DNA from 3 places in the Viridibacillus sp. FSL E2-0187 genome. Region 1 is predicted to be linked to each of the others. Evidence: riboswitches for the same ligand, from Rfam matches in the RefSeq annotation. Region 1 holds a riboswitch; each other region holds the start of a gene.
What was found. Region 1 has a riboswitch for lysine ahead of MHH85_RS03065 (aspartate kinase). Riboswitches for the same ligand answer to the same signal wherever they lie in the genome.

Region 2: it holds a riboswitch for lysine, as region 1 does, so the genes downstream of both, MHH85_RS19705 (transporter substrate-binding domain-containing protein) here and MHH85_RS03065 (aspartate kinase) in region 1, are expected to answer to the same signal.
Region 3: it holds a riboswitch for lysine, as region 1 does, so the genes downstream of both, MHH85_RS18395 (amino acid permease) here and MHH85_RS03065 (aspartate kinase) in region 1, are expected to answer to the same signal.

The regions. Positions count from the first base shown of each region.
Region 1 is NZ_JBBOVG010000001.1:642,204-649,916, forward strand. It holds gene uvrC (excinuclease ABC subunit UvrC) at 1-1,062, shown strand, start outside; lysine riboswitch at 1,122-1,303, shown strand; gene MHH85_RS03065 (aspartate kinase) at 1,428-2,660, shown strand; gene MHH85_RS03070 (YslB family protein) at 2,721-3,134, opposite strand; gene MHH85_RS03075 (succinate dehydrogenase cytochrome b558 subunit) at 3,407-4,015, shown strand; gene sdhA (succinate dehydrogenase flavoprotein subunit) at 4,078-5,835, shown strand; gene sdhB (succinate dehydrogenase iron-sulfur subunit) at 5,838-6,614, shown strand; gene MHH85_RS03090 (acyl-CoA thioesterase) at 6,777-7,220, shown strand; gene MHH85_RS03095 (helix-turn-helix domain-containing protein) at 7,296-7,517, shown strand; gene MHH85_RS03100 (MarR family winged helix-turn-helix transcriptional regulator) at 7,593-7,713, shown strand, end outside.
Region 2 is NZ_JBBOVG010000002.1:111,010-118,722, reverse strand. It holds gene MHH85_RS19725 (LysR family transcriptional regulator) at 1-707, shown strand, start outside; gene guaC (GMP reductase) at 763-1,746, opposite strand; gene MHH85_RS19715 (hypothetical protein) at 2,266-2,457, shown strand; gene MHH85_RS19710 (hypothetical protein) at 2,793-4,241, shown strand; lysine riboswitch at 4,360-4,541, shown strand; gene MHH85_RS19705 (transporter substrate-binding domain-containing protein) at 4,678-5,532, shown strand; gene MHH85_RS19700 (amino acid ABC transporter permease) at 5,596-6,339, shown strand; gene MHH85_RS19695 (amino acid ABC transporter ATP-binding protein) at 6,362-7,099, shown strand; gene MHH85_RS19690 (LysR family transcriptional regulator) at 7,158-7,713, opposite strand, start outside.
Region 3 is NZ_JBBOVG010000001.1:3,791,541-3,797,761, forward strand. It holds gene MHH85_RS18395 (amino acid permease) at 306-1,766, opposite strand; lysine riboswitch at 1,874-2,052, opposite strand; gene MHH85_RS18400 (aminoglycoside 6-adenylyltransferase) at 2,176-3,042, opposite strand; gene MHH85_RS18405 (CynX/NimT family MFS transporter) at 3,190-4,407, shown strand; gene MHH85_RS18410 (VOC family protein) at 4,627-5,436, opposite strand; gene MHH85_RS18415 (M20 metallopeptidase family protein) at 5,449-6,221, opposite strand, start outside.

The DNA of each region.
Region 1 (7,713 bases):
CTTACTGATTTAACTAATCGTGATGTTTTTGGTTATGCAGTTGATAAAGGTTGGATGTGTATCCAAGTATTCTTTGTACGACAAGGAAAGTTGATTGAAAGAGATGTTTCGTTATTCCCGATTTATAGAGACCCTGAGGAAGAATTCTTAACATTTGTGGGACGCTTTTATGAACAGGCAGAACATATCAAGCCGAAGGAAATCTTTATACCTACGAATATTGAAGGAGACCTTCTAGCTACAGTCCTTGATGTAAAAGTGACAATTCCTCAAAGGGGAAAGAAAAAAGAACTTGTTGATTTAGCGAGTAAAAATGCTCAAATTGCTATCTCTGAGAAGTTCCAGTTACTTGAGCGTCAAGAAAAAAGGACAATAGGTGCCTGCGAAGAATTGGGAAATGCGATGAATATTGCGATACCGCTTCGCATAGAATCATTTGATAACTCTCATATTTTCGGTGCGGATGCCGTTTCAGCAATGGTAGTTTTTATTGACGGTAAGGCGAGCAAAAAGGATTATCGAAAATATAAAATTCAGGTTGCTGCAAAGCATGACGATTACGGTGCAATGCGAGAAGTTATTCGCCGAAGATATACTCGAGTATTAAGAGATGGCTTGCCTTTACCCGATTTAATCGTTATTGATGGTGGGAAAGGACAAATGGAAGTGGCAAGAGAAATCTTAGAAGATGAGCTTGGTTTAGATATTCCTATTGCAGGTTTAGCAAAAGATGATAAACACCAAACTTCTCAATTGCTGTACGGCTCGCCGCCAGAAATTATTCCATTGAAGAGAACGAGTGAAGCATTTTATCTTTTACAAAGAATTCAAGATGAAGTTCACCGTTTTGCTATTACCTTTCATCGCCAATTACATGAGAAGAATGCCATTACATCTGTTCTTGATGAAATTGAAGGGATTGGTCCAAAACGAAAGCAACAGCTTCTCAAACAATTTGGATCCGTGAAAAAAATTCGTGAGGCAACATATGAAGAATTAATTGCTGCGAATGTACCAAAAAAACTAGCTCAAACCATATTTACTCATTTTTCTGAAAAATAAATTGTAGTAATCTGAAAATTATGTTAAGGTAACATTACTATTATAAATAATCACTATTTAGTGATGATAGAGGCGCGGATTTCAAGAGTAATTAGCAAGAGGATGAGTAGATCCTATGACTGCTGATGAAAGGGGAGGCCGCCGAAGTGGTAAATTGACTATTTCCAATTTATTACTGGTTCTACATTTAACAAGTGTAGAATTGTCAGATCCGTTTCGGTTCTGGAGGGCTATCTCACATGAATGTTCTTTTGAACGTGCATGCTATGAGGCGGCTTTTCACACGGAAACGTGTGAAAGGCTGCTTTTTTCATAAGATGTAATTGTGAATACGGTCGTCATAACAAATAAGGGAGAGGTTATGGGTGAGTTGTTTAGTTTTCAAATTTGGTGGTACATCAGTTGCAACGATTGAACGCGTATTGCATGTGGCAAAGCGCATTCAGAAAGAGAAAGAAAAGGGCTATGACATTGTCGTAGTTGTTTCAGCAATGGGCAAAACGACGGATAAGCTAGTAGAGATGGCACATGAAATTATGCCAAATCCATCGAAACGAGAAATGGATACGCTCTTAACAACAGGTGAGCAGGTGACTATCTCATTATTATCGATGGCATTGCAAAATTTAGGGCTATCAGCACAGTCCTTCACAGGTTGGCAAGCTGGAATCTTAACTGAAGGAATTCCAAGTGATTCTCGCATTGTTGAAATCCAATCTGAAAATGTGCGAAAAGCATTGGATAAAGGCCAGGTTGCGGTAGTTGCAGGTTTCCAAGGGGTTGATAGTAATAACAATATTACAACTTTAGGTCGCGGAGGATCAGATACGACAGCAGTTGCTTTAGCTGCAGCATTAGGTGCCGAGCGCTGTGATATTTATACAGATGTTGATGGTGTTTACACTTCAGATCCACGTTATGTTCCAAAAGCTCGCAAACTACAAGAACTGTCATATGATGAAATGTTAGAATTAGCAAATTTAGGAGCAGGTGTCTTACATCCACGTGCCGTAGAGTTTGCAAAAAACTACAATATCCCATTAGAAGTTCGCTCTAGTTATGTAGAAGATGAAGGGACAATTATGAAGGAGGAAGTTGAAGTGGAAAAAGATTTAGTTGTACGTGGAGTAGCGTTTATGTCAGATATTGTTCGTGTAACGGTAGGTTACGAGGGGAATTATAAAGGTTCTTTAGTCAATATTTTCACAGTTTTAGCTGATAATCATATTAACGTTGATATTATCGTCCAAACTATACTAGAAGGGGTAGAGCCTTCGGTATCATTTACTATTACAAAAGAGAATTTAGCAGATACCGCTAGAGTATTAGAAGCAAATAAATCTAAAATTGGTTATTGTCACGTAAATTACGAAGAGGATGTTGCTAAAGTATCGATTGTAGGTTCTGGTATGGTATCTAATCCTGGCGTAGCCGCAAAAATGTTCGATCGATTACATAAAGAAAACATTACATTAAAAATGGTAAGTACTTCTGAAATTAAAATTTCTGTTGTCATCCCACAAGAATCGATGTTATTGACTGCAAACGCATTACACGATGAATTTGAATTGGCAGCTAGTCTAGCGATCCAAGTTTAATTATATAAAATAATAAGAAGCTGACTAGCCATCTTGAATAGATATTTAGTCAGCTTCTTTCTATAGTTTGTCTTTTAGATCCCATTTAACATGGAATCGTACAAGCCCACGTTTTGCTTTCTTTTCGTCGTAGCATTCTGTTAAGAAACCACTGATTTTCTCTTGTTGAGCTGCTAGGAAACCACTTTCAAGACGGAAGCAACGTTTATCAAATTGCATAGCCTCAGGATCTCCAGTGAGAGTGTAAAACGTTTCATCTTTCGATTGTTTTTCTATAGAAAGCTCTCCCCATCCTGCTTCTTGGAAAAATGAAACAGCTTCTTCCATGCTGTATAAAGGAAACTTGCGGGCTAACTCTTTGCCGCACCAATATAGGATATCTTCCTCGTTTTTTCCAAGAACAGACGAGAGAACGTGATCTCTGATTAGTTCGTAACCAAATAATGGGAAGTGTTGAGTGTTAGTAGATGACATGATTGGCCTTCTTTCAATTAATTTTGTCTAATTTTTGTCAGAGTTAGAGAATAGCGTTTTCTGGTAGAATATTTATGTGTTTACGAGAAAAAAGAGTGATTTAAAGGTACCTAGAAATAGTGCTAGTTACCTTGACGCTCTGCCATGATGAGAGTACAATGAACTTGTCATAATATTGTACCATGATGAAATATGCAGTCAATGGATACCGCGTTGGAAAGCGTTGGTAGTTGTTTGTCTGTCTATTTTCAGTATTAAGGGGGGTAACAGTTTTGTCGAAAGATCGAGAGTTTTATTGGCGTCGACTGCATTCACTTCTTGGAATTATTCCAGTTGGACTGTTCTTGACGCAACACTTGTTTATTAACTTTACAGCAACAAACGGTGCAGAATCATTTAACGCAGCAAGTGAATTTATGGGGAGTCTCCCATTCTTATGGGCTCTAGAATGGATTGTAATTTACATTCCATTAATGTTCCATGCTTTTTATGGTGTGTACATAGCCTTCACTGCACAACCAAACACTAAACGTTTTGGCACTTTCCGTAACTGGATGTTCGTATTACAACGTTTCACAGGAGTATTCCTAGTTGTATTTATCGCTTGGCATATTTTCCAAACTCGTATCCAAAAAGCACTTGGAACTGAAGTTGATTACAACATGATGGCAGATGTTCTATCTAATCCTTGGATGGTAGCATTCTATATCGCTGGTATTATTTCAGCAACTTTCCACTTAGCTAACGGTATTTGGGCATTCTTAGTAAGTTGGGGAATTACTCAATCTCCAAAATCTCAAAAAATCGCAACATATGTTACTATTTTAATTTTCTTAGTGTTATCTGTAGTCGGCGTATCGGCTTTACTTGCATTCGTATAAGGCAGTGCACTTAAAATCATGTAAGCGCTTGATTACTAATTGAAAGAGGAGTGAGAAATATCATGGCTAAAAGCAAATTGATAGTCGTTGGCGGCGGTCTTGCTGGTTTAATGGCTACTATGAAAGCAGCCGAAATGGGCACAGAAGTTGAATTATTCTCATTAGTACCAGTAAAACGCTCACACTCTGTTTGTGCACAGGGCGGAATCAACGGTGCTGTTAATACAAAAGGTGAAGGGGATTCTCCATGGGTCCACTTTGATGATACAGTTTACGGTGGGGACTTCTTAGCGAACCAACCACCAGTAAAAGCAATGGCTGATGCGGCACCAGGAATCATCCATTTATTTGACCGTATGGGTGTTATGTTTAACCGTACACCAGAAGGTTTATTAGATTTCCGTCGTTTCGGTGGTACATTAATGCACCGTACAGCATTTGCTGGTGCGACAACTGGACAACAACTTCTATACGCTCTAGACGAACAAGTTCGTAAATGGGAAGTAGAAGGCTTAGTAACGAAATACGAAGGTTGGGAATTCTTAGGACTAGTTCTTGATGACGAAGGAGTATGTAAAGGGATTAAAGCACAAAACCTTACAACTCACGAAATCAAAGCATTCCGTTCTGACGCAGTGATCATGGCAAGTGGTGGTCCTGGTATTATCTTCGGTAAATCAACAAACTCAATGATTAACACTGGTTCTGCAGCATCTATCGTTTACCAACAAGGTGCTAAATACGCGAACGGTGAGTTCATCCAAATTCACCCTACAGCAATTCCTGGCGACGATAAACTTCGTCTAATGTCAGAATCTGCACGTGGTGAAGGTGGCCGTATTTGGACTTACAAAGACGGTAAACCTTGGTACTTCTTAGAAGAAAAATATCCTGCATACGGTAACTTAGTACCGCGTGATATTGCAACACGTGAAATTTTTGACGTTTGTATTAACCAAAAACTTGGTGTCAACGGTGAAAACGTTGTTTATCTTGATCTTTCTCACAAAGATCCACATGAACTTGACATTAAACTTGGTGGTATCATTGAAATCTACCAAAAATTCGTAGGTGATGATCCACATAAAGTACCAATGAAAATCTTCCCAGCAGTTCACTATTCAATGGGTGGTCTATGGGTAGATTACGATCAACATACAACTATTCCAGGTCTATTTGCTGCAGGTGAATGTGATTACTCTCAACACGGTGGTAACCGTCTAGGAGCTAACTCATTACTATCAGCTATCTACGGTGGTAGTATTGCAGGACCAAACGCTGTTAACTACATCAAAGGTCTTGAAAAACATGTAGATGATCTTCCTTCTTCAATTTACGATTCCGCAGTTGCTGAAGAACAGCAAAAATGGGATGATACATTGAAATTAGACGGTAACGAAAATGCATACCTACTTCACAAAGAACTTGGTGAATGGATGACAGCTAACGCTACTGTTGTACGTTTCAACGATAAATTAAGAGCAACAGATAATAAAATCATGGAATTACAAGAACGCTATAACAACATCAACATTAACGATACTGCTAAATGGAGTAACCAAGGTGTACAATTCACTCGTCAGTTGAAAAACATGATGGCTCTTGCTCGTGTTATTACTTTAGGTGCGCTAAATCGTGATGAAAGTCGTGGAGCACACTATAAACCAGACTTCCCAGAACGTGATGATGAAAACTTCTTGAAAACTACTATAGCGGAATTCACTCCTTCTACTGAGCCTAAATTAAGCTACGAAGAAGTTGATGTTTCGTTAATTCCACCACGTAAACGTGACTATTCTGCAAAGAAAGGGGATAAATAATCATGGGACAAGCAGTTGAAACGAAATATATTAGTGTAGAAATTGAACGTCAAGATACAACGGATTCACAACCATATTGGGAAAAATTCAACGTACCTTACCGTCATGGTATGAACGTAATTTCTATATTAATGGAAATTCAACGTAATCCAGTAACTGCTGATGGTAAAAATACATCTCCAGTTTCATGGGACATGAACTGCCTTGAAGAAGTTTGTGGTGCATGTTCAATGGTTATTAACGGTCGTCCTCGTCAATCATGTTCAGCGTTAGTTGACCAACTAGAACAACCTATTAAATTACAACCAATGAGCACTTTCCCTGTCGTTCGTGACCTACAAATCGACCGTAGCCGCATGTTTGATTCACTTAAAAAAGTTAAAGCATGGGTTCCAATCGATGGTTCTTATGATCTTGGTGAAGGTCCACGTATGCCAGAACGCAAACGTGAATGGGCTTATGAATTATCTAAATGTATGACTTGTGGTGTTTGTCTTGAAGCATGTCCTAACGTGAATACTCATTCTGATTTCATGGGACCAGCTCCACTTTCACAAGTGCGTTTATTTAATGCTCACCCAACAGGTGCAATGAACAAAGACGAACGTCTAGCAGCTATCATGGGCGAAGGCGGTCTTGCTAACTGTGGTAACTCTCAAAACTGTGTAGTTGCATGTCCAAAAGGTATTCCTTTGACTACTTCTATCGCATCTTTGAACCGTGCTACTACAGTACAAATGTTCAAAAACTTCTTTGGTTCTGACCATATGGTGGACTAATCTATTATTGAAAAGTAACAGATTAGAAACTTTTAAAACAGCTTCACACTTTTGTGTGAAGCTGTTTTTGTGTTATCAATAAAATATTTATCCGTGTTTGTCGTTGGAATTTTCTGTTATAATTAAATGAATAACTGTTCATTTTTCAAAGGGGGAAATATCATGCAATCATCATACATTAATAATATGGAAGAATGGAAAAAGGGGTTTTCATTTTCAGTACCTGTGCAAGTAAGGTTTTCAGAGACTGATATGTTTGGACATATGAATAATACAGTACCAATCACATATTTTGAATATGCTCGAATTGAATTTCTAAAGCATCTTGGTTTAATGGGAAAATGGACGCAAGGAGATGAAGGAGCTATTCCTGTTGTGGCAGATATTCAATGCGATTATGTGAAGCAAGTGTACTTTGAAGAGCAATTGAGTATTTTTGTAAAAATAGAGAATATCGGCAACTCATCATTAGATCTACATTATTTAGCAATCAATAATATGGAAGAGATATGCTTTACAGGACGTGGAACAATTGTGCAAATGAGCCGCCAAACTGGAAAGTCTATACAGTGGAATGAAACGCAATTACAAAGTGTTCAAGCATAAAATTTGAATAGCCGTCACCGCTTTGCTACTTCCGACATACGCTACATGGAAGAGGGGATTGGAGGGCCGCGTGTGATGAGTCATTCACATCATCGTTCATTGCTAACAAAGCGTGAACGGGAAATTTTTCAATTACTAGTAAAAGACTTTTCGACAAAGGAAATAGCCACACAACTTCACATAAGTGAAAAAACTGTGCGCAATCATATTTCCAATACTATCCAGAAACTCGGTGTGTCAGGCCGTGCACAAGCGATGATTGAGCTTCTTCGACTAGGAGAATTGTCTTTAGGATGATTGTGCTCTTGCCATTTTCGTCAAAACACTTCACAATAAAGGGATAAGTAATCCTTTTGAGGAGTGAAGGTTCACATGACAAATCAAGATCCAAAGTCCACACATGATGCTGAACAAGTAGCATTTTTGGAAAAAGAGCTTCGACATATTTCGGCATTAATTAAGCAGAAAGGTCGAGAAATATTAAGTAACTATA
Region 2 (7,713 bases), on a different contig from region 1:
AAGGTAGTTTGTTATTTGAATATGCAAATTCAGCTATTAATTTGCTTCGTGTTGGAGAAGAGAAGCTTTTAGAGTTTAAAGATTTAACTACTGGCGAATTGAAAATAGGTGTGGGTGATACAATTTCAAAGTATTTTTTACTTCCTTATTTAGAAGCTTTTCATAATCAGTATCCAAATATTAAATTTAAGATAATGAATGGTACGACAATGGAGCTTTGTACAGTATTAAAATCGGGAGAAGTTGATATTGCCTTCTGTAATTTCCCTATTGATGATCCAACATTAGAGCTTAAACCTTGTCTTGATGTTCAAGACATATTCGTTTGTGGAGAGCAATACATGAAGACCATTACGGAGCCACTTAGCTTTGCTTCAATAGTAGATTTGCCACTAATACTACTTGAGCGCCAATCTGTCTCGAGGAAATATGTAGATGATTATCTGATGACAAAGGGTGTTATGATTTCTCCAGAATTTGAACTGGGTTCCCATGATTTATTATTAGAGTTTGCAAAAATAAATTTGGGAATAGCGTGTGTAACAAAAGAATTTTCCAAAGAGTATTTAAATAAAGGAATACTATATGAAGTCCCTTTAATGGAAGATATACCGAAAAGGAGTATAGGCGTATGCTTTTTAAAAAGTGTGCCTCTATCTCTAGCTTCAACAAAATTTGTTGAAATCGTAGAAAATAATCAAATATAGATAAATGAAAAAACCGCCAAAAAATTTTTGGCGGTTTTTAATGTGTTTCAAGTTCTTAGTACGTTTTATCACCATTAAAGATAGAGTTTTTAACGACAACATAATCTACTGTACGGATAGCGTCAAGTTTTTTGCCGCCAGCATAAGAGATAGATGATTGAAGGTCTTGTTGCATTTCAGTAAGAGTATCTTTTAGAGAGCCCTTATGTTCAACATACAGTTTTTTACCTTCTACGTTTTTCTTCTCACCTTTTTGGAATTCAGAAGCTGAACCAAAGTATTCTTTCAGAAGTTTACCGTCTTTTTCGATAGTCTTACCAGGAGATTCTTCGTGTCCAGCAAATAATGAACCGATCATGACCATTGAAGCACCGAAGCGTACAGATTTAGCGATATCACCATTAGTACGGATACCACCGTCTGCAATGATTGGTTTAGTAGCAGCTTTTGCACACCAGCGTAGAGCCGCTAATTGCCAGCCGCCTGTACCAAAGCCAGTTTTGATTTTTGTAATACATACTTTACCTGGTCCAATACCCACTTTAGTAGCATCAGCGCCAGCGTTTTCTAATTCTCTTACAGCTTCTGGAGTACCAACGTTACCAGCAATTACAAAGCTAGTAGGTAAGTGTTTTTTAATATGTTGAATCATATTGATTACAGCATTTGAATGACCGTGTGCAATATCGATTGTGATGAATTCAGGAATTATCTTATCTGCTGCTAATTCTTCGATGAATGCATACTCTTCTTCTTTTACACCTACGCTAATTGAAGCGATTAATCCACGAGCTTGCATATCTTTAGTGAAATCTGCACGTTTTTGTGGTTCAAAACGATGCATTATATAGAAATATCCATCTTCAGCTAATTGGATGGCTACTTTTTCGTCAATAATAGTTTGCATATTTGCAGGTACTACAGGTAATTTAAATGTATGTTCACCTAAAGTAACTGATGTGTCACATTCAGATCTACTATTTACTATACATTTTGCGGGAACCAATTGAATATCTTCGTAATCAAATACATTTTCCATAAAACACACTCCTAAAACCGAATAATAATTATTCTTGTAAATAAAACGTTCGTCTTTTAGTAATTTACATTATTTTTGGCCTTATGTCAAAAGAAAATAAGCGTTTTCATCTTTTTCTGCAGTTATTCAATAAATATTCATAAAAAAATCGCGTTGGGAAGTTAAAAAAGAGTTTAATGTTAGGGATTCTTAAGGGAGAGAAGCCATTAGTGTCAAACGATGATATTTATTAAAAGTAGCATTAGGAAATCTTGATAAAATATACATTGAAGTTTTAGAGGGTAGTTTGTAAATCGCTGTTTATATTCATATTTATTAAAAACTTTTTAGTAATATCGTATGTAGTATAGTTTGATCTTCATCACTGGTAGTTACATTGAAAAGTTCCTTCTAATTATTTCTGTTCTTAGAATTTCAAAATATTCACTTTAATTTAAGCAAATTATGGACATTAAAAAGCATTACATTTAGTGGTATACTAATTAAATAGATTAACCATCTGAAAGGAGATGAAAATCTTTGAAATACATTAAATCACAAATGCAACAATTAATAAATGAAAACAAAGAATTGCATACAAAATTTAAAGAGTTGAAAAAATCTTTAGATCTTGAAAAAAACTATGCATTGAAAGCTTTATATCATGCAGAAGTTGCTGATGGCGGTAAATATCAACAAGACTATCAGGCGTTAGATGACCCAAAATACTAAGAGCATTTTATAATATATATTTGAGTATCAATAACGTAATAAAAGGCTAAATCGATAAATTTAATATAACTTATATAGGGATATCTGCTTATTGGAGAGTTATCACATACAGAATATATTTATGGGTTAATTTAGTTTTAATTGGATAATGACAGGAAAAAAGACTTGCGAATGATGAGTCTTTTTTCTTTTTTTTGGTTTTTTTTCTGTTAAATTAGAAATATGACGTTATTTGTAGTTAATTTTTTTATATTATGTCCGATTTGATAGTAATTCACTGTTTAAGAAGTTAATATTATAGTAACAATAATACATTTCTTGAAAGGGAGCATCGTATGATAGAGATAGAAATGAAATTGAAGAAATATTTAATTGGACAGCCTTCCATTGTAATAAATGAGGATGAAACGATGGAAGATAGTATTGAAGTACTGGATGCACGAAATGATGTCAAATACGGTTATATTGAAGTGACGGACGATAAAGAGCTGACAAACATCAATATTGATTTTGATAGATTAGTAGAAAATAACGATGTAGAGTTAGAAAGTCTAGAAGAACTTGGGATGGATGAAATTTTACATATTACAGAGTCCTTTGTGAAGGATTTCGGCCGTGAAGCAGTACAATTTAGTAATTTCTCTGAGATTGGCGAAGGGGAATATTTAGTAGTTTATGAAGCTATAGATAAAAAATTAAAACTCCCTTTACCTAATTCTGGTGCAGTTATAGAGATCAATTCATACGGTACTATTACAGCGGCTACTATATTCCAAGAGTATTATCAACTTACATATCCAAAAGTAGAAGTAACAGAAGCTGAAGCAAGAGAAATTTTATGTAAAGAAACATTAGTGGAATTAGGAATCGAAGAAAATGAAGAGCAAGGAGAATTTGAGTTAGTTTATCAACCAATTCGAGATTATATAGGTGTTACTGTTGGCGGGGAAGTTCAAAAAGCTAGTCAGTTGTTCAGTGAATCAAAGCTTGAACAATTTGCTGTTACACCTGTTCAAGTAACAAAGGCATTGCCAAAATTATTAGGTGCAACCGATCAATATGTATTACGTGAAGAAGAGGGTAATTTATATTGGTATGATGCGGAAGAGTTAGATGCCAATGGTGAAGAAGCAGAAGCTGTAATCGAAGTGCTACATTTTGATGATGCGGGTGCTAACTATGAATCTAATGTGGAATGGGATACAGAAGTAAAGACTGAGTTACCTTTTGAGCAATTGAAAGAAAATGCAATGCAATTTTTAGAGATTATTGCTGGTGAAATACATTATAAATACATGCTTGAAGAACAATCTATGTCGAATGATGATACAGAAGAATTTGATGATGATACAGATGAGGATTTCTTCAATGTGGGCGAATATGATGAAGACGAGCATGAAGACGAACATGAAGATGAGCCGACGATTATGTTTACTTTTATCCCATTTTTCCATGAATACAAATTAGACAAATACTCCGTCCTAATTGAAGTAGGTATACATACTGGGATTATTCGTTCTTGTCTGTATAGTGCATTAAATATGGAGGCTATTCGAGGTGTTAGTACTACACCATTGATTACATTGGAAGAAGCGGATGCTATATATAAACAGAGTTTGCAGATGAAACTTTCACGTTTTGAAGAGATAGATGAAGATGATGAAATGACAATCTATAGCTTAAATTATTCTGTTAACACCCCTTCTGAAAATGGTGTAATTGATAAGATTAATGCTACAACAGGTGAAGTTACGTACACTGAATCAGATTTTATTAGAGGCTAAAACTAGTTGTAAGAAAGAAAATAGTATTCTGAGTATTTAACAAAATGGTTGTTGACAGTGAAAGTTCGTTACTGTAGACTGTGTACAATGATAATTGAATACGACCTCACTTTTTAATAGGTGAGGTAGAGGCGCGATATCTATTAGTCTTTAGTGGAGCTTGAGAAACTATGAAACTATTGAGAAGGAGATGTCGCCGAAGTTTGTAATACACTCGATGTTACTTGCTGGGTCTGCAGTTAATAACTGCAGGACTGTCTCAATGAACGTCCTAGTTCGTTGAGTTGAGCTATCTCATTAAGGGATAAGTAGAGGATTTAGGCTATTGTACAATGCGACCTGAGTTCATCTCAGGGCGCGTTTTTTATACGTACAATAGCCTTTTTTAGTATTTTGAAGAAAATTAAGGATATTATTTAGAGGGGGAGAATATAATATGAAAAAAACATGGGCAATTTTTTCTGCTATGACACTACTTGCTATTTTACTATTAGCTGGTTGTGGGACTAAAGATGCAGGTTCGGGATCAGGTGCATCTACTGAAGGGGAAACAAAAAAAGAAACATTCACAATTGGTATGGAAGCGGGATACCCTCCGTTTAACTGGACACAAAAGGATGATTCAAACGGCGGCGTGAAAATCTCTGGTAACGCAGAATATGCTGGCGGTTATGATGTTGAGATTGCAAAAAGAGTTGCAGAATCTTTAGGAAAAGAACTAGTAATCGTCAAAACAGAATGGGACGGTCTAGTACCTTCATTAACTTCAGGTAAAATTGATGCAATTATGGCGGGTATGTCTCCAACTGAAAAGCGTAAAAAGACAATTGATTTCACTGATAACTACTATACATCTAATTATGTAATGGTTGTTAAAAAGGGCAGTAAATACGAGAAAGCTAAATCAATCCAAGATTTTAGTGGTGCCAAAATTACAGGTCAATTAAATACAACACACTATGATGTAATAGATCAAATTACTGGTGTTAAAAAACAAGCTGCAATGGATAACTTCCCTGCAATGCGTGTAGCACTTGAATCAGGTGTGATTGATGGTTATGTATCTGAACGTCCAGAAGGTATTAGTTCTTCAGCTGCAAATGATAAATTTGTAATGGTTGAATTCACAGATGGCTTTAAAGCGTCTGAAGAAGATACAGCAATTGCTGTAGGTATTGAAAAAGATAGCGAATTAAAAGATAAAATTAATGAAATTTTAAAAGGTATCTCTGAAGAAGAGCGTACAGAAATTATGGATAAAGCGATTGCAAACCAACCAGCTGCAAAATAATGTATGACGGATACCGGCTGCATATGAAGCAGTCGGTATTACTGCTTTTGAAGGAGGAACAGTATGAGTATTGATTGGATTATAAGTATAGCAACAGAAAACTGGGAAATGTTCCTTCGCGGGGCATGGATGACGTTATTAATTGCAACACTTGGTACTGTTTTCGGTGCAATCATTGGATTACTTATCGGTATTATTAATACGATTCCTAAACCTGAAAGAGGATTAAAAAGAATTGTATTAAAACTAATAAATATAATTCTTGGGATATACGTAGGATTTTTCCGAGGTACACCAATGATTGTTCAGGCAATGGTAGTTTTCTATGGTGCTGCCCAAGCATTTGGTGTAGATATGGACCGCACGTTTGCAGCAATTTTTATCGTTGCTATTAATACAGGAGCGTATATGGCTGAAATTGTACGTGGCGGCATTATCTCAGTAGATAAAGGCCAATTTGAAGCAGCTCAAGCGATTGGCATGAATCATTGGCAAACTATGATTCATGTAGTATTACCACAAGTTTTAAGGAATATTTTACCTGCAACAGGTAACCAATTTGTTATGAATATTAAAGATACATCAGTATTGAATGTAATTGGGGTTACAGAACTATACTTCCAAACAAAATCTGTTTCGGGGAATAATTTCAGATATTTCGAGTCATTCTTTGTAGCATGTATTTTATACTTAATCATGACATTCGTAGTGACGAAAATTCTACACTACTTTGAAAAACGATTAGATGGTCCACAAAACTATCAAATGATTGATGATCTAGAACAAATGGAAGGCAAAAAAGCATGATGCGGGCAAAGGAGATAGACTTATGAAAAATGTAATCGAGATACAACATCTAAGCAAATCCTTTGGCACTCATGAAGTTCTTAAAGACATTGATTTCTCTGTAAACAAAGGGGAAGTTGTCTGTGTCATCGGCTCTTCAGGATCAGGGAAATCTACGCTTCTACGTTGTATTAACTTATTAGAAAGACCAAGTGGAGGACAGATTGTTTATCAAGGTGACAATATTCTAGATAACAACCATAATATAAATAATTATCGTACAAAACTAGGTATGGTATTCCAATCATTCAATTTGTTTAATAACCTTAATGTATTAACAAATTGTATTGTAGGTCAAACAAAGGTTTTAAAACGCTCTAAAAGTGATGCTGAGAATGTTGCTATGAAGTACTTGAAGGTTGTTGGTTTAGATCGTTATGTCAATGCGAAGCCACACCAATTATCAGGTGGTCAAAAGCAACGTGTAGCTATTGCTAGAGCGCTGTCTATGGAACCAGATGTATTACTTTTTGATGAACCAACATCTGCACTCGACCCAGAAATGGTTGGAGAAGTTCTAAAGGTTATGAAGGAATTAGCAGGTACAGGTCTTACGATGTTAATCGTGACACATGAAATGGAATTTGCAAGAGAAGTTTCAGATCGTGTTGTTTTCATGGATAAAGGGGTCATAGTGGAAGAAGGTTCACCAGAACAAATCTTTAATCATCCACAAAGTGAACGCACAAAGGCATTTCTAAAGCGCACGTTTAAACAATAGGGGTATTGCATAAGAAAGCCGTTTCCTACATCATTCGTTTGATATAAGGAACGGCTTTTTATATATGCCACTTATTGTTGATTTCTTTTATAAACATGGAGGTATTCTTTTTACTTCCCATAATTGGTGAATATACATAGGAAAAACTCCGTTTAAATACACGGTCCTCTAGACGGATAACAGCGAGTGTCCCTCTTTTTAATTCATGTTCAATAACATTTTTTGACAGAAGTGTAAGACCATCAATTCCTTGAGTCATAAATTCTTTTAATCCTTGATTACTGCTAATAGAGATAAGCGATTTAATATTAATGCCATTAGATTCTAGTACATGAAGTAAGTAATTACGCGTACCTGAGCCTTCCTCGCGAGTTAGCCACGTGTGATTATGTAAATCTTGAATCGTTATGCTTTCTTTTTTTGCAAGTACATGTGAAGGTGAGGCGACTAACAATAACTCGTCTTCCATAAAGGGTTCTACAATTAACTCTTTATTGGTTGTTTGCCCTTCGATCAATCCGATATCTATCTTTAGCAATTGAACAGCTTCAACAATCTCATCCGTATTTCCGATTATTACTTCCAGGTCAAGTTCAGGATATTTTTGTTGTAAG
Region 3 (6,221 bases), 3.1 Mb from region 1:
TAAATGTCCTAAATGTGACTCAGACAACATGAAACAAGGGGTACTTCACAGTGGTGCTGTAATACTTCAAATGGTTCCAGCAAGCAATACTAGAGGCAAATCCTCGCCTGTATCTGCTGAGTATTGTAATAACTGTGGATACATTGAAGCTCTGTATGTCATTAAGCCTCAGAATTTGCAATAACTTTTCTTATTCCACTATTATTTTAAGCCATTCAGTTAATGTATTTCTTTACTTCCCTTAGATGTATGTGAATTAATAAAACAAAAAACTACGCAGCTTAGAGGCTACGTAGTTTTTTAGGTTAACGGTGACTATCAAAGTCACAATCTTCTAGTTTAACGATTTTCGTTTTATGAACAATTTTATAACCGAACCAAATGGCTAAGAAAATTGGTAATCCGATATATGAAACAAGGATACCGTACCAATCGATATGGTCACCTGTGAATGCTGTATAGTTTTGACCAACAACAACAATTGCACAAAGTACAAAGGCAAAGATTGGACCGAATGGGAACCATTTTGCTTTATAAGGTAATTCGTTTAAATCGCGACCTTGTATGATATACGCTTTACGGAATCGGTAATGACTTACTGCGATACCTAGCCAAGCTACAAATCCACACATACCTGAAGCATTTAGCAACCAAATGTAGACAACACCATCACCAAAGAATGAAGCGATGAATGATACACAAGCAACTAAACAAGTTGCTACTAATGCAGCCATTGGAATTCCACGTTTGTTTAGTTTAGTAAACATTTTTGGTGCTTTACCATCTTTAGCAAGCTCCCAAAGCATACGTGATGATGCATATAAACCAGAGTTACCTGAAGATAAAATAGCCGTTAAAATGATCGCATTCATCACTGAAGCTGCAAACGCGATACCTGCATTTTCAAATACTAATGTGAACGGACTAACTGTAATATCACTACTAGCTAAACGTTCATCAGTAAATGGAATTAATAAGCCAATCGCTAAAATTGCTAAAATGTAGAATAAAAGGATACGCCAGAAAACTTGACGAACAGCTTTCGGAATATTTTTTCCTGGATCATCTGTTTCACCCGCAGTAATCCCAAGTAGTTCAGTTCCTTGGAATGAGAAACCTGCTGCTAAGAAAATACCGAACATTGCGAAGAAACCACCATGGAATGGACCATCTTCAATGAAGAAGTTTTTGAATCCAACTGGGTCTTGTCCACCCATTAAACCAAATACCATCAAGAAACTAACGATGATAAAGACAATAATTGTAACGACTTTAATTAGTGAAAACCAATATTCACTTTCACCAAAGCTTTTAATCGATAAGACATTCAAAGTGAAGATGACTACTAAAAATCCTGCTGTCCAGACAAATGATGATACGTCTGGGAACCAAAATTTCATAATTAGTGATACCGCTGCAATTTCTGCTGCAATCGTAATTGCCCAGTTATACCAGTAGTTCCAACCAAGAGCAAAGCCAAGCGCTGGGTCAACGAATTTAGATGCGTAAGTACTAAATGAACCTGATACAGGCATAAATGCTGCCATTTCCCCTAAACTTGTCATTAAGAAGAACACCATAATACCAATTAAAGAATATGCTAATAACGCTCCACCTGGACCCGCTTCGTGGATAGCTCCACCACTTGCTAAGAACAGCCCTGTACCGATTGTTCCTCCAAGTGAAATCATCGTCACGTGACGACTTTTCAATCCTCTATTAAGACCTTGCGTTTCTACGCTTTGGCCATTATTTTTATTACTCATTAAGAATCTCCTCTTTCCATTTTTCATTGCAAGAAGGTTAACTTGATGTCATAAAAAATACCATCACAAGGAATATGCGATGGTATCGAAACATGCCCATCAACCTTGATAAAGATAGCTCAACACGCCTGCTAAGACGTGACAGTTCTGCACCTTTCGGCAACAGCCCCAATGATTATAAGAAAAAGCTTATAATCACTTCGGCGATATTCCCTTTCAAATAGAATCCCCGACGCTTTTCGTCTCATCCATTTTACTTTTTAATACCGCGACCTCTACCTCATCGAATGGATGAGGCATTGCAATATATTAATTTAATATGTCCCCATTATAATACAAGAGTGTTCTATATTCAAGATGTAAATTTTCTTGAATATTAAAACAATTTAAGTCAATTTTTGTTAAGACTTCAAAATATAACTTTCGCATCATTCGGTAGATTTTGAATATGTTTTAAGTAATTGAGCACTTTCTCACTTTCTCCATAACTTTGAAATGAAAGCATATTAGCAACATTTGTTGCTGTACTTTGGAACAATTCACACATAGTAAATAGTGCTTGCCATGCTGAATCATAACTAGCATTGTTATATGTTGCGAGTAACTGCTCCCACACTTCTTTTGGTAACAGATACTCTAGGTCCTTGCCATTTTTACCAACGCTTCTAGAAAAGTCTGATTGCACTCCGACTTGCCATGAAAGCATTTGAATCAGCATTTCACGCGTATTATTAAAATGTGCTTGTGCATAGAGCATTTCTTTTCTCCATAAACCTTTCGCAATATATGTAGAAACCCACCAAAATTCATTGCAACAATCCTTATAATGTTCTTCTGTTGGGCATTGTACCCAATAATTGACGTCTGTTGGTGGAGGGAGTTTAGGAAGCGAACCATCTTTATCTAACAAAATAGTAGTTAAACTATCTTCTTTACAATATGCTTCTTGTTCTTCGACAGGGATAAGCATCAAATCTATTCGGTTCCCATCTGAAAATTGCATCAAATATGTATAGCGCCCGCCCAGTTCAGGTGGAAACAACACCATATCTTCTGGCGTTTGCATAATGATTCTCTCTCCAAAAATATCTACCCAATGAGGATTATTAGTAATTGATTTAATATCCGTCACAATATAAACGATATCAAAATCTTGAAAGGGATCCTTTTTTACATTAATATTTGTTCTTGAACCATTCATACAAACGGCACGTACGCGCTCATCATTTTCCGCTACACCTAGGATTAAATCCATCATTTGTTGCGCTGTTCTCATCATCAATACCCCCATATTAAATTGGCAATTTTATTTTGAATCACCTTATTATAATTATCCATTTTCTTTGATATAATTAACCTTTGTCAATTAGTGGGTTTAAAATATTATAAGATTCATAAATATATGTAATAGGAGGCGTTACAATTGGCAACAAATCAAGCTGTTCAAAGTGAAAACAAAATAAAATGGAATCGTAATGTTTGGTTACTTGTAATTGGGATTATTTTCATCGCTTCTACATTACGTGCTCCTTTAACATCTGTAGGTCCAATCATTTCATTTATTCGTGATGGCCTTCATATTTCAAATGTATTAGCAGGATTTATCACAACGATTCCCTTACTTGCTTTTGCCGTTATTTCACCATTAGCGCCAAAGTTCTCAAAGCGCTTTGGTATAGAACGTACTTTACTATTCTCAACAGCATTACTAGCTGTAGGGATTCTCACTCGGTCATTAGGCACGACATCCATGCTGTTATTAGGTACATCCCTAATCGGTGTGGCAATTGCTTTTGGAAATGTTCTATTACCAAGTTTGATTAAACTGAAATTCCCTTTACAAGTTGGATTATTAACAGGGTTATTCACAGTCTCAATGAATATATCGGCTAGCATTGCTGCTGGGATTAGTTATCCGCTCGCTAGCGGAGAACTCGGTTGGAGAATTGCACTAGGTATTTGGGTCATTTTAGCAATAATCGCTATTATTGTTTGGCTTCCACAAATTCGTAAAGCAAAGTCCGAATCAATTAATAACTCAGAAACTAATAGAGATCATGTCCCTCTTTGGAAATCACCTTTAACCTGGACAGTTACATTAGCAATGGGCCTCCAATCTCTCATTTTCTATACAACTGCTGCTTGGATTCCAGAAATGTTGCAGTCACAAGGAATGAGTGCAAATACAGCTGGATGGATGTTTTCATTTATGCAGTTTTCACAATTACCTGCTACATTTATGATTCCGATTATTGCAGGTCGTAGAAAAGACCAAAGACCTCTTGTTTTAGTTTTCGGTGTTCTTTATCTTATTGGCTTCGGAGGTATTTTAGCTGGATGGACCTCTTTAACAGTGTTGTGGATGATTTTACTTGGACTTGCAGGTGGTGCATCATTTAGTTTAGCTATGATGTATTTTTCATTGCGCACACGTACTGCTCATGAAGCAGCAGAATTATCTGGTACTGCTCAATCACTTGGTTATTTATTAGCTGCTATCGGTCCTGTTTTATTTGGCTATGTTCACGATATTACCAATAGCTGGACAACAGCTATCATTCTATTCATCATTACAGTTCTGCTATTAGTGGCAGTTAGTATGCATGCTGCAAAAGAAGGTTATGTTACACCCGAAAAATAGAGCAAACTCCGAGCTTACATTAGCTCGGAGTTTTTTATTTTACTAAAAGCAAGGTATGCATCCCCAACTTAATACTCTCAACAAAACAAGCCAAAGAAAAAAAGCTATTAGATAGTTTCGAACACTACATAATAGCTTTTAATACTTATTGTCGTTATACCTGCTAGCTTGATATTTTTTCTCCACTTTAAGCCACACAAATACAATTATTTATATAAATTACTTTTCAAAATGATAGCGACCGTTAAATAAATCAAATGTGACTGGTTCTTTAGCTCCTGAGAAGTTAACTTGGAATGGACATTCTCCTAGTTCTGCTAATACTTTTGCAACAACTCCCTCTCCAATAGGGCTAGCAAAGTATAAGTCACCGCCAGCTAATGTAAGAACCTGTACAATAGCATTCAACTCCGGATCGACATACGCTTCTGCAACCTCTAACCCTAAATATCGAGACCATTTTTCAGCAGTTTTTTCAGCATCTATGACTGCAAAAGTAACACCTGCAAAGTCCAACTTTTCTGGTTGCTTTCCAATGACTCCTTTTTCAACTTGCTCCTGTCTACGCTTATCATCATTATCATCCCATTGAATAATAAATGGCAATTGAAGAGAGTCATTTTCTTCTCCAACGTATAGTAATTGCCAGCTAATAATACTGCCATCTGGTCGTTTTCTGTTCATTGGTACTGGACCATTTACTGATAAACCTTGCTCTTTTAAACTTTTTGCTACCCCTTCAATATCCGTTGTGCGAGCTGCAAATCTTACGAAACCTTCTTTGAATTTGTTATTTACTACTGTTTCAATAAGACTGTGATGTAAATGTTCTGCCCCTGCTACTAGCTCCCTATCGTATGTACCAAGGTACTCTATATAACTTAGATCAAAGTAGCTAAGCGCATTGTACGTTCCTCGCCCTTCATGAACGCCTCCTTCAACAGCGTGAATTCCTTTATTTTTTAATAATGTTATTACTTCTTTTGGTTCATCTACAAAATGTACTAAGTGATCAAAAGATAATGTCATGTTCAAATCCCCTTATTTAAATAAATAATGTGAAACGATTTTCACAAAAGCTTTCTCTATTGTTAATAACGCTCTTTCATCAAAGTCGAATTTCGGATGATGATGTGCAAAATGAGTTCGTTCATCGTCATTGCGTGAGCCTGCTTTAAAATAAGTACCTGGTTTTTCATTTAAAAAATACGCGAAATCCTCTCCACCCATTGACGGTTCAAATTCAATTACAGAATCTGTACCGAATTCCACTTCAAATAATTCTTTCACAAGCTCTGTTTCAGTTGGATGATTGTAAAGGGCTGGATAGCCATGTAAATAATCAATTTCATATGTTGCATGTGCTGATTCCGTTACTCCTTTGACGATTGAGTAGATTTCTTCTTTTACCTTATTACGAACTTCATCCGTCATTGTACGAACCGTTCCTTCAATAATTGCCGAGTCAGCAATAATATTAAAAGCACTTCCTGCGTGGAATACACCAACTGTCACTACCGCTGCATCAAATGGATTTAAGCGACGACTGACAATTTTTTGCAACGCTCCAACGATTTCACTACCTACAACAATTGAGTCGATGGACTGCTGTGGTTTCGCACCATGGCCTCCTAATCCTTGAATTTTAATCGCGAATTTATCAACGGCAGCCATTTTAAAACCATCCCCAACAGATACCTTTCCAACAGGTGAACCTGAATCTAAATGCGCACCAAATACATAATCGACATCCTTCAATACTTCTTCTGCAATCATGAATTTCGCACCACCAGGAGGTTTTTCCTCCGCATGTT